DNA from 2 places in the Kineosporia sp. NBRC 101677 genome. Region 1 is predicted to be linked to the other one. Evidence: riboswitches for the same ligand, from Rfam matches in the RefSeq annotation. Region 1 holds a riboswitch; the other holds the start of a gene.
The links. A riboswitch is a leader RNA that binds a small molecule or an ion and turns the genes downstream of it on or off. The one in region 1 is predicted to bind cyclic di-AMP.
Positions count from the first base shown of each region.

Region 2: linked by a shared signal. The riboswitch ahead of QSK18_RS06765 (C40 family peptidase) and the one ahead of QSK18_RS26500 (C40 family peptidase) in region 1 are both predicted to bind cyclic di-AMP.

Region 1 is NZ_BSTA01000010.1:108,734-116,572, forward strand. Features, by position in the region: gene QSK18_RS26480 (DUF742 domain-containing protein) at 1-324, shown strand, start outside; gene QSK18_RS26485 (GTP-binding protein) at 308-907, shown strand; gene QSK18_RS26490 (glycine betaine ABC transporter substrate-binding protein) at 1,007-1,963, shown strand; gene QSK18_RS26495 (glycoside hydrolase family 26 protein) at 2,797-5,379, shown strand; cyclic di-AMP (ydaO/yuaA leader) riboswitch at 5,830-5,964, shown strand; gene QSK18_RS26500 (C40 family peptidase) at 6,003-6,824, shown strand; gene QSK18_RS26505 (malate dehydrogenase) at 6,965-7,839, opposite strand, start outside.
Region 2 is NZ_BSTA01000002.1:275,342-283,180, reverse strand. Features, by position in the region: gene QSK18_RS06795 (N,N-dimethylformamidase beta subunit family domain-containing protein) at 1-813, opposite strand, end outside; gene QSK18_RS06790 (acyl-CoA desaturase) at 968-1,981, shown strand; gene QSK18_RS06785 (PPOX class F420-dependent oxidoreductase) at 2,059-2,472, shown strand; gene serS (serine--tRNA ligase) at 2,473-3,762, opposite strand; gene QSK18_RS06775 (D-hexose-6-phosphate mutarotase) at 3,889-4,716, shown strand; gene QSK18_RS06770 (HNH endonuclease) at 5,079-5,573, opposite strand; gene QSK18_RS06765 (C40 family peptidase) at 5,969-6,622, opposite strand; cyclic di-AMP (ydaO/yuaA leader) riboswitch at 6,748-6,927, opposite strand; gene QSK18_RS06760 (iron-dependent transcriptional repressor DtxR) at 7,395-7,839, opposite strand, start outside.

The DNA.
Region 1 (7,839 bases):
GCCGACGACATGGTGATCCGCCCCTTCCTGCTCACCGGCGGGCGGACCCGCCCGGTCCAGGAGGGCCTGCGGGTGGAGACCCTGATCCACGCCCGGCCCCGCAGCGCCACCGCGGTGCTGCGGTTCGAGCACCAGCAGATCGTCCAGCTCTGCCGCGAGCCCACCTCGCTGGCCGAGATCTCGGCCGCGCTGCGGGTGCCCTTCGGGGTGGCCCGGGTGCTGGTGTCCGACCTGGTGGCCGACGGATCGGTGGTCGTCACCGAACGCGAAGAGCTGTCGATACAGCTGATCGAGAGGATCCGCGATCGTGTCCGCGCTCTATGACCGGCCCGCCCGCACGGTGGCCCCGGTATCCGTGAAGATCGTGATCAGCGGCGGTTTCGGCGTCGGCAAGACCACCTTCGTCGGCTCGATCTCGGAGATCGAACCGCTGCTGACCGAGGCCGACATGACCGACGAGTCGGTCGGCGTGGACAACCGGGACCCGGTGCCGGGGAAGGTCACCACCACGGTGGCCCTCGACTTCGGCCGGATCAGCCTGGACGAGACGCTGCGGCTGTACCTGTTCGGCACGCCGGGCCAGGACCGGTACGCCTTCCTCTGGGACGACCTGGTGGAGGGGGCGCTCGGCGCGGTGGTGCTGCTGGACACCCAGCGGATCGAGGACTGCTTCCCGGCGATCGACTACTTCGAGGAGCACCGCGTGCCGTTCCTGGTGGCGGTCAACCACTTCCAGGGCACCCGCCACTTCGAGCTGCGTGAGGTACGCGAGGCCCTCGGGGTGGACGACCTGGTCCCCCTGGTGCCGTGCGACGCGCGCCGGCGCGAGTCGGTCAAGGGTGTGCTGGTCGCGCTGACGGAAGAGGTTCTGGCCCGGCGCCTGGCCGAGCAGGCCGCCGTCTACTGACGTCTACTGACTTGCTCTGTTCCTCACCGGACGACCGCAGCGTCGGCGCTCGCAAACGTCCTTAGTTCTCGTCTGCTCCAACCATGCAAGGAGACAGTTGTGACTCGACGGGCCGTCCTGGCCGCCGGAGCGGCGTTGCTGGCCATCAGTGCCTGCGGCTCCCCCGCGCCCGATCTGGTGGCCGCGCCCGGGGTACGGCCGACGGACTGCGGAACGGTGACGCTGGCCGAGAACCCGTGGGTGGGTTACGCGGCCAACCTCGCCGTGATCAGCTACCTGGCCCGCAACGAGCTGGGCTGCCAGGTGGAGGTCCGGGCCGAGGCGGAGGCCGAGTCGTGGCAGCACCTGGCCGACGGCACGGTCGACGCGATCCTGGAGAACTGGGGGCACGACGACCTCAAGAAGAAGTACATCGACAACGAGAAGGTCGCCGTCGAGGCCGGGCTGACCGGCAACCGGGGTGCGATCGGCTGGTACGTGCCGCCGTGGCTGGCCGAGGAGCACCCGGACATCACCAACTGGCGCAACCTGAACAAGTACACCGACCTGTTCCGCACCGCCGAGAGCGGCAGCCAGGGCCAGTTCCTGGCCGGTGACCCCTCGTACGTGACCAACGACAAGGCGCTGATCAAGAACCTCGGGCTGGACTTCAAGGTGGTCTACCTCGGCGACGAGGACAAGCTGATCGAGGCCTTCCGGGCGGCCGAGCGCGACCGCGAGCCGATGATCGGCTACTTCTACTCGCCGCAGTGGCTGCTGTCGGAGATCGAGCTGGTCAACATCAAGCTGCCGGCCTACACGCCGGGCTGCGACGCCGACCCGGACGCGGTGCGCTGCGACTACCAGCCGTACGACCTGGACAAGATCCAGAACCGGGAGTTCGCCTACTCCGGGAGCCCGGCCGCCACCCTGATCCAGCGGTTCCGCTGGTCCGACGCCGACCAGAACCAGGTGGCGCGGGACCTGAACGCCGGGGTGGAACCCGACGAGGCGGCGAAGCGCTGGCTCGACGCGAACGAGAAGACCTGGAGGGCATGGGTACCCACCGGGAGCTGACCGGACGGGCTGCCCGTCGGTACTCCCCCGAGATGTCCCGCGAGCCCATGACTTTGCGCAGACTTGCCCTCTGACCTGCGACGACACGCCTTCGCCGGGTGGTGGGGCTTCTCACACCGCGAGCACCGGATGTCGCGATCGGCTGACCGGCACGTCCGGGAATGAGTAGGGTGACTTAGCGCTCGCATGATGCCGGGCCCACAGATCACCGAAGCCCGTCCCATGGCCGAGCGAAGGCAGAGAGGTCTAGCCGCGACATGCCACGTCCGAGCGTTTCGGATCAGGATCAGCATCCCCGCAGTCGAAGAGAGATGCGGGAGCTGGAGCGCCAGAAGGCAACCGCCCCGGAGCCCCCGGCACCACCGAACCCCCCGGTGCCAGAGGCAACTCCGGACGAGCGAGGCCACGGCCGCCGCGCGGCAACCCCTCCCGCCACATCATCACCACGTTCCGCTGCCGACCCGGCACCCTCCGTATCATCGCAGACGCCGGACCCTTTCGGACCCCGGGGTCTGGTTCCCGACGCCGGACAACCTGTTTCGGGCTATGCACCCTCGGTCATCTCTACCGTAACGGAAGACTCCCGTCCAGGTGGGTGGAACCCGGAGCGCAACCCGGAGCGGCCGCAGGAGTGGGTGCAGGACCGCCCCTCCTCACGCGTCGCGCCCAGTGGGCACCGCCGGTCCGAGCCCAGCCGGCCGGACTCCGCCGACGCGTGGGCCCCGCCGTCCTCGTTCCAGAGTCAGCCCGGGCAGTACGGGCGAGCGTCCGATCCCAGGTCCGACCCCAGGTCCGACCCCAGGTCAGATTCCGGCCCCTTCGGACGTCCGCCCGTGACTCCGCCGCCCGGTGGCTACTACAGCCCTTCCGCGGTGACCCCGCCGTCGATCCCCATTCCGATCGCGCCTTCGCACGGTCCCACGCCCCAGCTCCCCGGCCCCGAGGCGCCCGGTCGTCCCCTGCCCGGGCTCCCTGGCCGCCCGGGCACCCCGGCCAACGGCGGGCCCCGCATGCGCGACCACGGCACCCCGACCGGCTTCACGCCCCCCGGCCTGGACCGGCCGGGCTTCGACCGGCCGGCGGGCGAGCGACCCGACGGCCGGTGGGACGGCCCCCTGTCCGGTTCGCGCCCCGCAGCGCCACCTCTACCTGACGCCCCGCAGAACCGCTCGCAGGGTGGGCCCTACACGCCTACCCCGCCGGGCTCCCTGCTGGGCGGTGGCTTCACGGAGTCCCGCTCCTCCGGTGGTGCGCCCCTCGACGACCCGTTCCCCGGTTCCCGCGACACCTCCCGTCGGGGACCTGGCAGCGGCGACTCCGGCCCGTTCGCTCCCGGCCGGGACAGCTCCCGCCGGGGCAACGGAGACTCGGGCCCCTTCCCTGCTTCCCGCGACACCTCTCGCCGCGGGCCTGGCACCGGTGACTCGGGCCCCTTCCCGGCCTCGCGCGAAGAGACGCGCCGTGCCCCGGCCGGCAATGACCCGTTCCCGCCGTCCCGTCGCGGCCCGGGCTCAAGTGACTCAGGACCGTTCCCGGCGTCCCGTGAAGATTCGCGGCGTGGCCCCGGCGGCAACGACGACCCGTTCCTGTCGTCCCGCAGCGGCCCCCTGCCCAATGACCCCACCCGCCGCGGACCCGGCACGGGTGACTCCGGACCGTTCCCCTCCCGCGAATCTCGCGAAGACTCCCGGCGCAGGCCGGGCCTGGGCGACTCGGGGCCCTTCCCGTCCCGCGACGAGACGCGCCGGGCGCCCGGCAGCGGCGACTCGGGTCCGTTCCCGGCCTCCCGGCAGGACGCGCACCGCAACGAGACCCCCACCCGTCGTGAATCGGCGCCCGACGACCTGCCCAGCAGCTCCCGCAGCCGCCGTTCGGCCAAGAGCGACGACCGGGCCCCGGAAGGCGACGGCACCACGCCGCCCCCCGGCTTTGCACCCCGCGGAAGGTTCGGCCGCAACGTCGACCTGCCCCGTGGCGAACGTGGCGAACGTGGCGAGCGGGCCGACGCCACTACACCGGCTCCCCCGCGTCCCGACTCGGGCCCGCAGGGACTGCTCGACCGTGAGCCACGCCGCCCCAGCGGCCTCGGTGAGCGCGGTGAGCGCGGCGAGCGGCCCGAACGCAGCGGTCCGCGGATCGGCGGCGGCACCCGCCCGGGCTCGGCCAGTCGCAACAACACTCCCCCCGGCAACCGAGGCATCGGTCCCCGCCCGCAGCAGGCGCCCCAGCAGGGCCTGCGCCCGGTCAAGAAGACCTGGCGCGACTGGCGTCCCAACCAGATCGTGTTGCGCCGTAACCAGGTGCTCACCCTGGGCCTGGTCACCGTGCTGGTGGCGCTGATCGCGGTGGCGGGCGTGTACCGGTCGATGACCGCACCCGACTCGGCCCCGGTGTCGGGCACCACGGCCGGCGGCCCCGAAGAGGAGGAGACCACCGCCACCGCCTCGACCGTCCAGTCGCTGAAGGGCCGGATGGGTGCCTACACCGGCACCGACGCCCAGGCCTACCGCGAGTTCGAGGACTGGTGGGGCATGGACCTGAAGTACGTGGTCGACTTCGGCGAGCGCGACACCTGGGACCAGATCTCCAACCCCTCACGGGTGCTCGACGAGTGGGACGACGGCAAGTACCGGCTCGTCATGGCCGTGCCGATGCTGCCCACCGAGCTCCTCCCGGCCGGCGTGGAGGTCTGGGACGAGGCCGCGATGCCGACCAAGAAGCAGGAGATGGCCAAGGGCGCCGAGGGCGCCTACGACTCCTACTTCACCCAGCTCGGCGAGAACCTGGTGGCGGCCAACCAGAGCGACGCCATCCTGCGGATCGGCTGGGAGATGAACATCGAGTCGTGGATGTGGGGCATCGACGACCCGAAGCCCTACCGCGAGTACTTCCAGCAGATCGTCAAGACCATGCGGGCCGTGCCCGGGGCGAAGTTCGAGTTCGACTTCAACGTCAACAACGGCTACAACCCCAACCCGGCCGACAAGTACTACCCCGGTGACAAGTTCGTCGACTACATCGGGATCGACGTCTACGACCTGCACCAGGGCAACTACCCCTACGGCAAGAAGTGCAACGCCGCCTGCAAGGAGGCCAAGCAGGAGCGGGCCTGGACCGAGAACATCTACGGCGGCACCACCGGCCTGGGCTTCTGGACGCAGTTCGCGGCCGACCACAAGAAGCCGGTCTCGATCCCGGAGTGGGGGCTGTGGGACCGCTACAAGGACCACACCGGCGGCCTCGACAACCCGAACTTCATCCGTTACATGCACGACTACCTGACCCGGAAGTCGAACAACGTGGCCTACGCCAACTACTTCGAGTTCAACTCCGACCAGGGTGAGCACAGCCTGATCAAGTCGTTCCCGAACGGGGCCAAGGTGTTCAAGGAGCTGTTCGGGCCGGCCAAGAAGTAGATCTTCAGCGTCACTACTCCGTCACTTTTCGTCACCACCGGCCGGGTCGTCGCACCCGGCCGGTCCGGTTTTGATCACGCCTTTACGTTTCCTAAGCATTACGCTGGGCAATCAGCAATCCATCAGGCGAGTTGCCCGAAGGGGCAGCAGCGGGCACGAGCCGTTACGGTGCACGCTTAAATCCGCATGAGCTTGGCCACACCCGGTCACTGTTGATCACAACCCGCCCTGAGCAGGGCAGATATCGGATGCGGGGCACTACCGAACGTGTCCGGACACGTAGCACACAAGGTGCGTAGCGATATTACCCGGATCACACTTTGGTGATCACATTTTGATTACTCCCCGATTGGCCGTAGTGTCTCGCTCGGCCCTTCACCCGAGGGGTCGGGCGACCGCCCTGCCGAGGTCCGTCGGCGGCCGCTCAGTAAACCCAGACGGACGCCGGGGAACCACCTGGTACCGGATCCACCAGCAGTCCAGCAGCACCGGATCCGGGCCGCGGGGCGAAGCCGACTCAGCACGAGCCGGCCGGGCATCTTCCGCCCGAGCCCGTCAGCTCACCTGGTAGGCGAGGGAAGGACACCACCTCTTTGGAGAAATCGCGCGTTCGAAGATCCGTCATGCCGCTCGGCGCCGTGGTCACCGGAGCAGCGTTGACACTCACCGGAGGCATCCCGGCGCTCGCAGCCGACGGATCCACCGCCGCGGGCGGCACCGACGAGGCCCAGCAGAAGAGCGCAGGCCTGAAGACCGCCACCGTCAAGGTGAGCGACACCGAGACGGCGAAGATCACGCGCAAGGCGACTGCGAAGTCCAGCGCGCGGTACACGAAGAAGATCAAGGCGACCGCGAAGGTGACGGCCTGGTCCACGCGGACCGCCAAGGTCACCCGCACGGTCACGGTCACCACGAGCGCCTCCGACTACGACACGGCGGTCGCCGAGGCCCGGACCGAGGCCAAGAAGAAGGCGCACGCGCGGGCGAGGTCGGCCGCCATCGCCGAGGCCAAGAAGCAGGCCGTCGCCAGCTCCCGGCAGAAGGCCAAGCACCGCGCCGAGAACAAGGCGGAGCGGCTGGCCTTCGAGAAATTCGGCCAGGAGGTCGTGGCCGACGCCGCGAAGCTCAAGGGCACGCCCTACCGCTGGGGCGGCACCACCACCAGCGGCTTCGACTGCTCCGGCTACGTGGGTTACGTGATGCGCCAGTCCGGCGTGACGCACCTGAGCCGGACGTCGCACGCGATGCGGGGCGACACCAAGAAGATCTCCAAGCGCGCCAAGAAGAAGGGCGACCTGGTGTTCTTCGCCAACAGCGGGGGCAAGGTCTACCACGTGGGCATCTACGCCGGCGCGGGCAAGATCTGGCACTCCCCCGGCTCGGGCCGCTCGGTCACCAAGGCCGACATCTGGACCTCGAGCTACACCGTCGGGCGCGTGGCCTGACCGATCAGCACCCTCGGGGTCCAGACAGTGGGCCCTGATCGTCCACAACCCCCTCCGGTGGACGAAACAGAAGGCCGGGACCCGTAGCGCGGGTCCCGGCCTTCTGGCGTTCCTCAGGTCCGACCAGAGTCAGACCTGGATCAGATCAGGCCCAGCTTGGTGACCGCCTCGCGCTCCTCGGCCAGCTCGGCCACCGAGGCGTCGATCCGGCCGCGGGAGAACTCGTCGATCTCCAGGCCCTGGACGATCTCCCACTTGCCACCGGCCGAGGTGACCGGGAACGAGGAGATCAGGCCCTCGGGCACACCGTAGGAGCCGTCGGACGGGATGGCCGCGGACGTCCAGTCGCCCTCCGGGGTGCCGTTGACCCAGTTGTAGACGTGGTCGATGGCCGCCGACGCCGCCGAGGCGGCCGAGGACGCGCCCCGCACCTCGATGATCTCGGCGCCCCGCTTGGCCACCCGCGGGATGAACTCGTTCTCCACCCAGGCCTGGTCGTTGATCGCCTCGGCGACGCTCCGGCCGTCGACGGTGGCGTGGGTGATGTCCGGGTACTGGGTGGCCGAGTGGTTGCCCCAGATCGCGACCTTCTTCAGGCTCGCCACCGGCACACCGAGCTTGAGCGCCAGCTGGGCCAGCGCCCGGTTGTGGTCAAGGCGGGTCATCGCGGTGAAGCGCTCGGCCGGGACGTCCGGGGCGTGCGACTGGGCGATCAGCGAGTTGGTGTTGGCCGGGTTGCCGACCACCAGCACCTTGATGTCGTCGGCGGCGCCGGCGTTGATCGCCGCCCCCTGGGGCTTGAAGATGCCCCCGTTGGCCTCGAGCAGGTCGCCCCGCTCCATGCCCTTGGTGCGCGGGCGGGCGCCGACCAGCAGCGCGACGTTGGCGCCGTCGAAAGCCTTGGTGGCGTCGTCGAAGACGTCCACCCCGGCCAGGGCCGGGAAGGCGCCGTCGGTGAGTTCCAGCGCGGTGCCCTCGGCGGCGCGCACGGCCTGCGGGATCTCCAGCAGCCGCA
Region 2 (7,839 bases), on a different contig from region 1:
ACGGCTTTCACCGGCCACCAGCACTGCCGTGGCGCCCTCGAGCAGCTTCGGCGAGGCCGTCAGGTCGGTGTCGGTGAGGTAGACGACGTCGGTGCCGGTGCGCTCGATCTGCGCGATCAGCCCGGCCTCGGTGGCCAGGGCCCCGGCGCCCGCCCCGGTGAGCAGCGGCCGGTTCAGCGTGACCTCGCGCCCCTCGCCCACCGACCCGTTGCGGTTGGTCGCGGCCCAGGTCATCGGGGAGGTCAGCACCACCACGCGATCGGACGCCGAGCCCTGGGAAGGCACCGAGGTCACCGTCAGCGGCAGGTAGCGGCTGGCCTTGCCCAGGTCGAGGCGGACGAGATAGGCGCCCTCGGGCCAGTTCGTGGTGTCGAGCGAACCGGTCGACTGCCAGCCGGCCGGCGGTCCCGACTGAGCCTGGGCCTGCAGCGTGCCCTGCCAGACCTGCCGGGCGCCGTCGCCGCCGTACCAGCCCAGCCGGAACGCCCGCACCTGCGCGGCGCCGGCACCGCGCAGGAACACCGGAACCAGTTCACCAGGAGCCACCGAGGAGGCGCCGGCGTAGGCCGCCAACCCCTTGGCCGCGGCGCGGGCCGGGGCGATGCGCCACTCCTCGGCACCGGCCTGCGCGTTCTCGCGCGCGATCGGCCCGGCCTCGCTGCCCGGGTTGCTGACCAGGCCACCGCGCACGTCCGAGGCCGGCTTCCGGGCCTCGGGGGCGGCCTCGGAACCGGCACCACCAGCACTGATCAGCCCCGCCAGGCCGCCCAGGGCAACGAGGGCGGTCACGGCGAGCAGACGCGGGGACGGCACGAAAAGGATTGTGTCGGGCGAGGGGTGCCCGGTGCCAATCCGGACGGGTTTCCGGCGAGTCACTTGCTTCACTCCAGCCAGAGGCTAGCGAACCTACGGATTCGTAGGTTACGGTTACGTAGGTAAATCCGGACTGATCAGACAGGGGCACGGAATGACTGCATCGACCAGCGCCGCCGGCGCCGGCGACCTCGACCCGACCCCTGCCCAGGGGGCCGCCGAAACTCCGCGCCGGCCCCGACGTCCTCAGTTGCCGCTGACCTACGGTCGCAAGAGCAACGTCGAGATCGTGTTCCTCTGGTTCTTCGTGGTCGCGCCCCTAGTGGCGGTGGCCGCGGCCGTGCCGGTGGCCTGGACGGGCGGCTGGCTGGGCTGGACCGACGTGATCCTGTTCGCGGTGATGTACCTGTTCACCGGGCTGGGCGTGACCGTCGGCTTCCACCGCTACCTGACCCACGGCGCGTTCAAGGCCAAGCGGCCGATGCGGATCCTGCTCACCGTGGCCGGCACGATGGCGATCGAGGGCGCCCCGATCCGCTGGGTCGCCGATCACCGCCGCCACCACCAGTTCTCCGACGACGAGAACGACCCGCACTCCCCCTGGCGCTTCGGCGAGACCGTGCCGGCCCTGGCCAAGGGCATGATCTGGGCGCACATGGGCTGGCTGTTCACCCGGGAGAACTCGAACTCGCGCCGGTTCGCCCCGGACCTGGTGGCCGACCGCGACATCCGGTTCATCCAGAAGAACTTCGTCTGGTTCCTGCTGCTCAGCCTGTTCGGCCCGGCGATCGTGGGCGGCCTGGTCAGCCAGTCCTGGCACGGCTTCGTCACCGCCTACTTCTGGGCCGGCCTGGTCCGGATCGCGCTGATCCACCACGTCACCTGGGCGGTCAACTCGGTCTGCCACGTGATGGGTGAGCGGCCCTTCAAGACCTCCCAGAAGGACCGGGCCTCGAACGTCTGGTTGCTGGCGGTCCCGAGCTTCGGCGAGAGCTGGCACAACCTGCACCACGCCGACCCGACCTGTGCGCGGCACGGCGTGGACCCGGGGCAGATCGACATCTCGGCCCGGGTGATCTGGCTGTTCGAGAAGGCCGGCTGGGTCTGGAACGTGAAGTGGCCCAAGGAGAACCGGATCGACGCGAAGCGGGTCGAACAGGCCGCCTGAGGCGACCACGAACAAATGGTGGACGGGCCGGCGCGAGGTGCGTTGGCCCGTCCACCATTTGTTGTGAGGATGTCGGGATGGACATTCAGGAAGCACTCGCGTTCTGCAAGGCGAACCACCACGCCGTCCTGACCACGCTGAAGAAGGACGGCAGCCCACAGATGTCCCCGGTGACCGTCGGTGTCTCCACCGACGGCACCCAGGTGGTGATCAGCAGCCGGGAGACCGCGATCAAGGTGAAGCACCTGCGCCGCGACCCGCGGGCCTGGCTGGCGGTGTTCACCGACGGCTTCTACGGCGAGTGGGTGCAGGTCGCCGGGCCGGTCGAGATCGTCGGCCTGCCCGCCGCGATGCCCCTGCTGGTGGACTACTACAAGGACATCAGCGGCGAGCACCCCGACTGGGACGAGTACCGGGCCGTGATGGAGAAGGACCAGCGGGTGATCATCCGGATCACGCCCACCGAGGTGGGCCCGAACGTCTCCGGTTGATCAGTCGGTCTTGCCGTCGGCGTGGATCGTGCTGAACCCGGTGTACCCGGCCAGCGCCGCGGGGATCACGATCGAGCCGTCGGCCTGCTGCCCGTTCTCGAGGATCGCGGCCATGGTGCGGCCGATCGGCAGGCCCGAGCCGTTGAGGGTGGCCACCAGCTCGCGCTTGCCGTCCTCGGTGCGGGTGCGGATGTTGGCCCGCCGGGCCTGGAACTGGCCGCAGTCCGAGCAGGACGAGATCTCCCGGAAGGCGTTCTGCCCGGGCAGCCAGACCTCCACGTCGTAGGTCATCTGGGCGCCGAAACCGGTGTCGCCCGCGGCCAGCAGGATCACCCGGTGGGCCAGGCCGAGCTTCTGCAGCAGCGACTCGGCGTGGCCGACCAGCTTCTCCAGCTCGTTCTGCGACTGCTCGGGCGCGCAGATGCGCACCATCTCGACCTTCTCGAACTCGTGCAGCCGGATCAGCCCACGGGTGTCGCGGCCGTACGAGCCGGCCTCCGAGCGGAAGCACGGCGTCCACGCGGTGTAGGCCAGCGGCAGCTCACCGGGCTCGACGATCTCGTCGGCGTGCAGGTTGGTCAGCGGCACCTCGGCGGTCGGGATCAGGTACAGGTCCCGGCTGCCGGCCGAGGTGCGGAACAGGTCCTCCTCGAACTTCGGCAGCTGCCCGGTGCCCTCGAGCGCGCTCGGCGCCACCAGGTGCGGCACCGCGAACTCGGTGTAGCCGTGCTCGCGGGTGTGCGTGTCGAGGAAGAACGAGATCAGGCCGCGCTCCAGCGCCGCCCCGGCGCCGCGGGAGACCCGGAACCGCGGGCCCGACAGCTTGGTGGCCCGGGCGAAGTCGAGGATGCCGGTGCGCTCGCCCAGCTCGACGTGGTCGAGCGGGGTGAAGGCGAACTCCGGCGGGGTGCCCCAGGTGCGGACCTCGGTGGCGTCGGCGTCGCTGAAGCCGTCGGGCAGCGAGTCGAGCGGCAGGTTGGGGATGGTGAGCATCCAGGCGCGCAGGTCGGCGGCGGCCTGGTCGGCGCCCTCCTCGGCCTGCCGGATCTGCTCCTTCAGGCTGCGGGCGCGCTCTTTCAGCTCGCTCACGTCCCCACCGGCCTTGGCGGTCCGGCCCACCTCGGCGGCGACCTTCTTGGACTCGGCGCGCAGGTCGTCGGCCGCCTTGATGCCGGCGTTCCGGCTGGACAGCAACTCCTCCAGGGCTGCGGTGTCCAGGGTGTAGCCACGGCGGGCGAGCCGGCGAACCGCCTCTGTGCCCGGGTCGAGCAGGGCGCGCGGGTCGTGCATCGAAGGACCTTTCACCAGGAAGGGTTTTGCCGCGTCGATGCTATCGGGGTGTACCCGATTAGTAATCCGGGTTAACGGCGGCGCGCTGGCCGCCGGCCCGGCGCGGCGACCGGCCAGAATGCCGCCATGGCGATCGATCCCTGCTCCTCGCAGACCCTGACCGCACCGGACGGCGCCGAGCTCGTGGTGTGCGCGCACGGCGGGCACGTGACCGGCTGGACCCCGGCCGGTGGCCGGCCCCGGCTGTGGCTGAGCCCGACCGCGGAGTGCGGGCCGGGCAAGGCCATCCGCGGCGGCGTCCCGGTGATCTTCCCTCAGTTCGCCGGGCGCGGGCCGCTGCCCAAGCACGGCGTGGCCCGTAACCGGGCCTGGACGGAGGTGGAGTCCGGGCCGGGCACCTGGACCGCGAAACTCGTTGACGACACGGACACCCGGGCGATCTGGCCGCACTCGTTCGAACTGGTGCTGAGCGCCCGGGCCGAGGGCCAGACCCTGGACCTGGAGCTGACCGCCCGCAACACCGGCGACGCGCCGTGGAGCTTCACCGCCGCTCTGCACAGCTACTTCACAGTCGGTGACCCCGACACGGTGATCTCCGGGCTCGGCGGCCGGGCGGCGGCGGACAACGCCGGCGGCCCGGCCTACACCTTCGCCCCTGCGGGGGGCTCGGTGCCCGCCCTGACCTCCCGCGACGTGTCGATCGAAGGAGCCTCCGGCCCGGTGGCCCTGGAGGACCCCGAGCTGGGCCGACTGCTGGTCACCGCCAACGGCTTTCCTGACCGGGTGGTCTGGAACCCCGGAGCGGGTCACGGCCTGGGCGACGTGCCGGACGGATCCGAGACCGGCTGGGTCTGTATCGAGCCGGCCCTGCTGCAGCCGGTCGAGCTGACGCCCGGGTCTGCCTGGACGGGCAGTGTGCGGTTCGATACGGGCCGCGCGCCGACCGACGACTGATCTCGCTATACGTATCAGTCACTTCCGGACGACCTGCTCATATCCGTAGGCCGATTACGTGGAGTCATAGCACTTTGCTAAATCAGCATCGGTGTGGCAGGCTCTTCGACGCACCGGCGCCGAGAGCGCCGGTGCACCAGAATCTTCTCGTTCGCCCGGGTTCGGCTCCACGCGGCCCGGGCGGCGTCGTCCCACCGCAGTTGCTCCCCCGGCCGGCTCCCGCAGCGGCCAGTACCTTGGATCTCCCGGTTTGAGCCAGGGGTTGGAGGGACTTCCTGGCCCAGACCGTGGCAGTCACAGATCGCCCTGGCGGAAACTTCGGTTTCCGCCAGGGCGATCTGTGCTTTGGCCGGCACCGCTGATCAGGCGGCCGAGCCCAGGTACTCCTCCCAGGAGGGCTCACGCACGTCGGCCCCGCGAACCACCCAGGCCGGACCGCGCGGTGGCCGCGGCCGGACCGACAGCGTCCAGCCCATCTCCTCCGGGGTGCGGCTGCCCTTGACGTTGTTGCACCGCATGCAGCAGGCCACCAGGTTCTCCCAGGTGTCCTGACCGCCCCGGCTGCGCGGCAGCACGTGGTCGATCGTGGTGGCGTGGCTGTCGCAGTAACCGCACCGGTGCTCGTCCCGCCGCAGCACACCGCGCCGGCTGACCGGGATCACCCGGCCGTGCGGCACCTTCACGTAGCGCTGGAGCACGATCACCGACGGCCGGGGGACGGTCAGCATCTCGCTGACCACTGGGTGCGGACCGCTCTCGACCACTGCGGCTTTACCCGCGAGGACGAGCACGACGGCCCGGCGGAAGGAGACGACGGCCAACGGCTCGTAGCCGGCGTTCAGAACGAGGGTGCGCATGAGCGGCCACCTCCTGGGTCCCGGGACGACAAAAGGCGCCGTTCCGAGTGGAACGACGCCTTGGCTGGGCGGCACACGGCCGCAGGTATTTCGGGTTGTATCTCGAACGCGTGGGTGGTGCGGGCCTGGGCAGGATGCCCTGGTAACCCCGTATGGGACCGCGCCCTGGCGGCCAGGAAGTCGCGTATGTGACCAGCCACTACGACCTCCTCACCGGAATGCCAGCTTGTCGGACCCTGGATGACAGGGTAAGCGGGAACCCCTGACCAGATCACTCCCTTTCTCTCAGTGATCTGCGCCGCGTACGTCACCACCGGATGAAGGAATGGCAAACAGCGGAAGCCCCGCCACCCGGGCGGGGCTTCCGTGCAGGCTCGGGCGGGTGACCGCCCGGATCAGCCGATCCGGCCGAAGCTGACCGCGCTGGTCCAGATCGCCCGCTTGCTGAACGACGTCCCGGTGCGGCCCGCGTCGTACATCATGTTGCCGCCGGCGTAGAGGCCCACGTGGTAGGCGGCCCCGCCGTTGCTGAAGAACACCAGGTCACCGGGCTGTGCCTCGGACCGCGAGATCCGGGTGGCGGCCAGCATCTGCTGGTTCGCCGTGCGCGGCAGCGCGACGCCGACCTGGTTGAAGATGTACTGCATGGCCCCCGAGCAGTCCCAGGCGATCGGCGTGGTGCCGCCGTACCGGTAGGGGACCCCGAGGTAGCGCGAGGCAACGGCCAGCACCGAGGTGCCGCGCGCACTGCCGTAAGAACTGGACACGTTCGAACCCGTCGACAACTCCCCGCTTGCGACGGGGACAACGACCTTCTTCGGAATTGCGGTGAAATCACTGCTTTCGAAGGATACCGTCGCTGCGACCGGGGCGGTGAGGGGTGCCGCCGAAGTCTGCGCGCCGCCCGGGGCGGCGATCAGGCCGCCGGCGAACGCGACGGCCGGCTGGACCGCGATCGGGGCCGTGGCCGGAGCCGCGGCGACCTCGGGCGAGGTCCGGGTGGAGGCCTGGGAGGACATGCCCATCGAGGCGACCAGACCGCCGGACATGGCGATCACGGCCCCGCCTCGACCGATCACCGACATCTGACCGGTGACGGCCGTCCCGAGGGACTTCAGGGGTGTTGCAGCACGAACGGGCGCGCGATGGCGCGCCGTGGCGCGAGTGGTCACGGTTTACCTCTCCGGACGCCTACGAGGTCAGCTGTCGGGTTCGGGTGGGAGAAGTCACCCGGCCGGACTCCGTCCCTGACCTCGCGGGTCGTGGACGGCTTCGCGGCTTCACCCCAAGGAGCGCCCGGATCGGACACCCCGGAAATGGGTCCCCCGCCTCTGCCATGCGGTGTTCAGGTTGCCCCGGGGTGGTGGCAGAGCTCGGCGTCCGCCTCGGGGGCTTCTCGGAGGGAGAGAAGCGAACGCGAAGCTACCTGACGCGACGAAGCGATGTCACGTCTGGGTCACGGAGCTGGGGGAAAACTTTACGTTCGGTGACCGAGTTCACGCCTTCGGGTGAGCATCTGTCCCTCGATCGGAGCAGACCCACCCGCCGTTGGGGTGACTCACAGAAGCCCCACAAGTACCTTTTACCTCTCGTTCAGCTCGACACGCTGCGGAAGGCCCGGAACCGGCCATCTGCTTTTGACCGGCGTGGGACCGGCTGGTAATGGGGACTTCCGGGTGGAAAGCGGTGCAGTGAGAGGGCTATTTGGAAGGCTGTTCTGGTCTGCGGGTTCGTGCTGCGGCCCGGCCCGGAACGCCGACGAGCCCTCGTCCGGGCGGACGAGGGCTCGCGGAGGTGGTGTGAGCTGTGTGCAGGACCCGGTCAGACCGCCTCGACGAAGACATGACGGGCCACGTCGGCCAGCAGCGCCACGCCGGCGTCGGACCCGGGCGCCGAGCGCATCTCGGGCACCTTCACCACGTTGACCAGGTAGCCGGTGGGGGTGCGCTGGGCCTGGACCCGGCAGCCGGGGACCATGCCGGCCCCCTGCAGCTGCTTCATCAGCTCGGTGTCGATCTGCAGGCGCTCGCCGAGACGACGGATCATCAGCTCGCTGCTCTGCGGGGCGGCGGAGTCGGCCGCGACCGCGTCGGGCAGGCTCACCACCCCTTCCCGGAACGCACCCGGGGCGGCCTGCGGGCCACCGAGTTCTTCCAGGCCCGGGATCGGGTTGCCGTAGGGGCTCTCCAGCGGTCCGGCCAGCATCTTGAGCAGTTTCTGCTCGACGTGGTCGCTCATCACGTGTTCCCAGCGGCAGGCCTCGTCG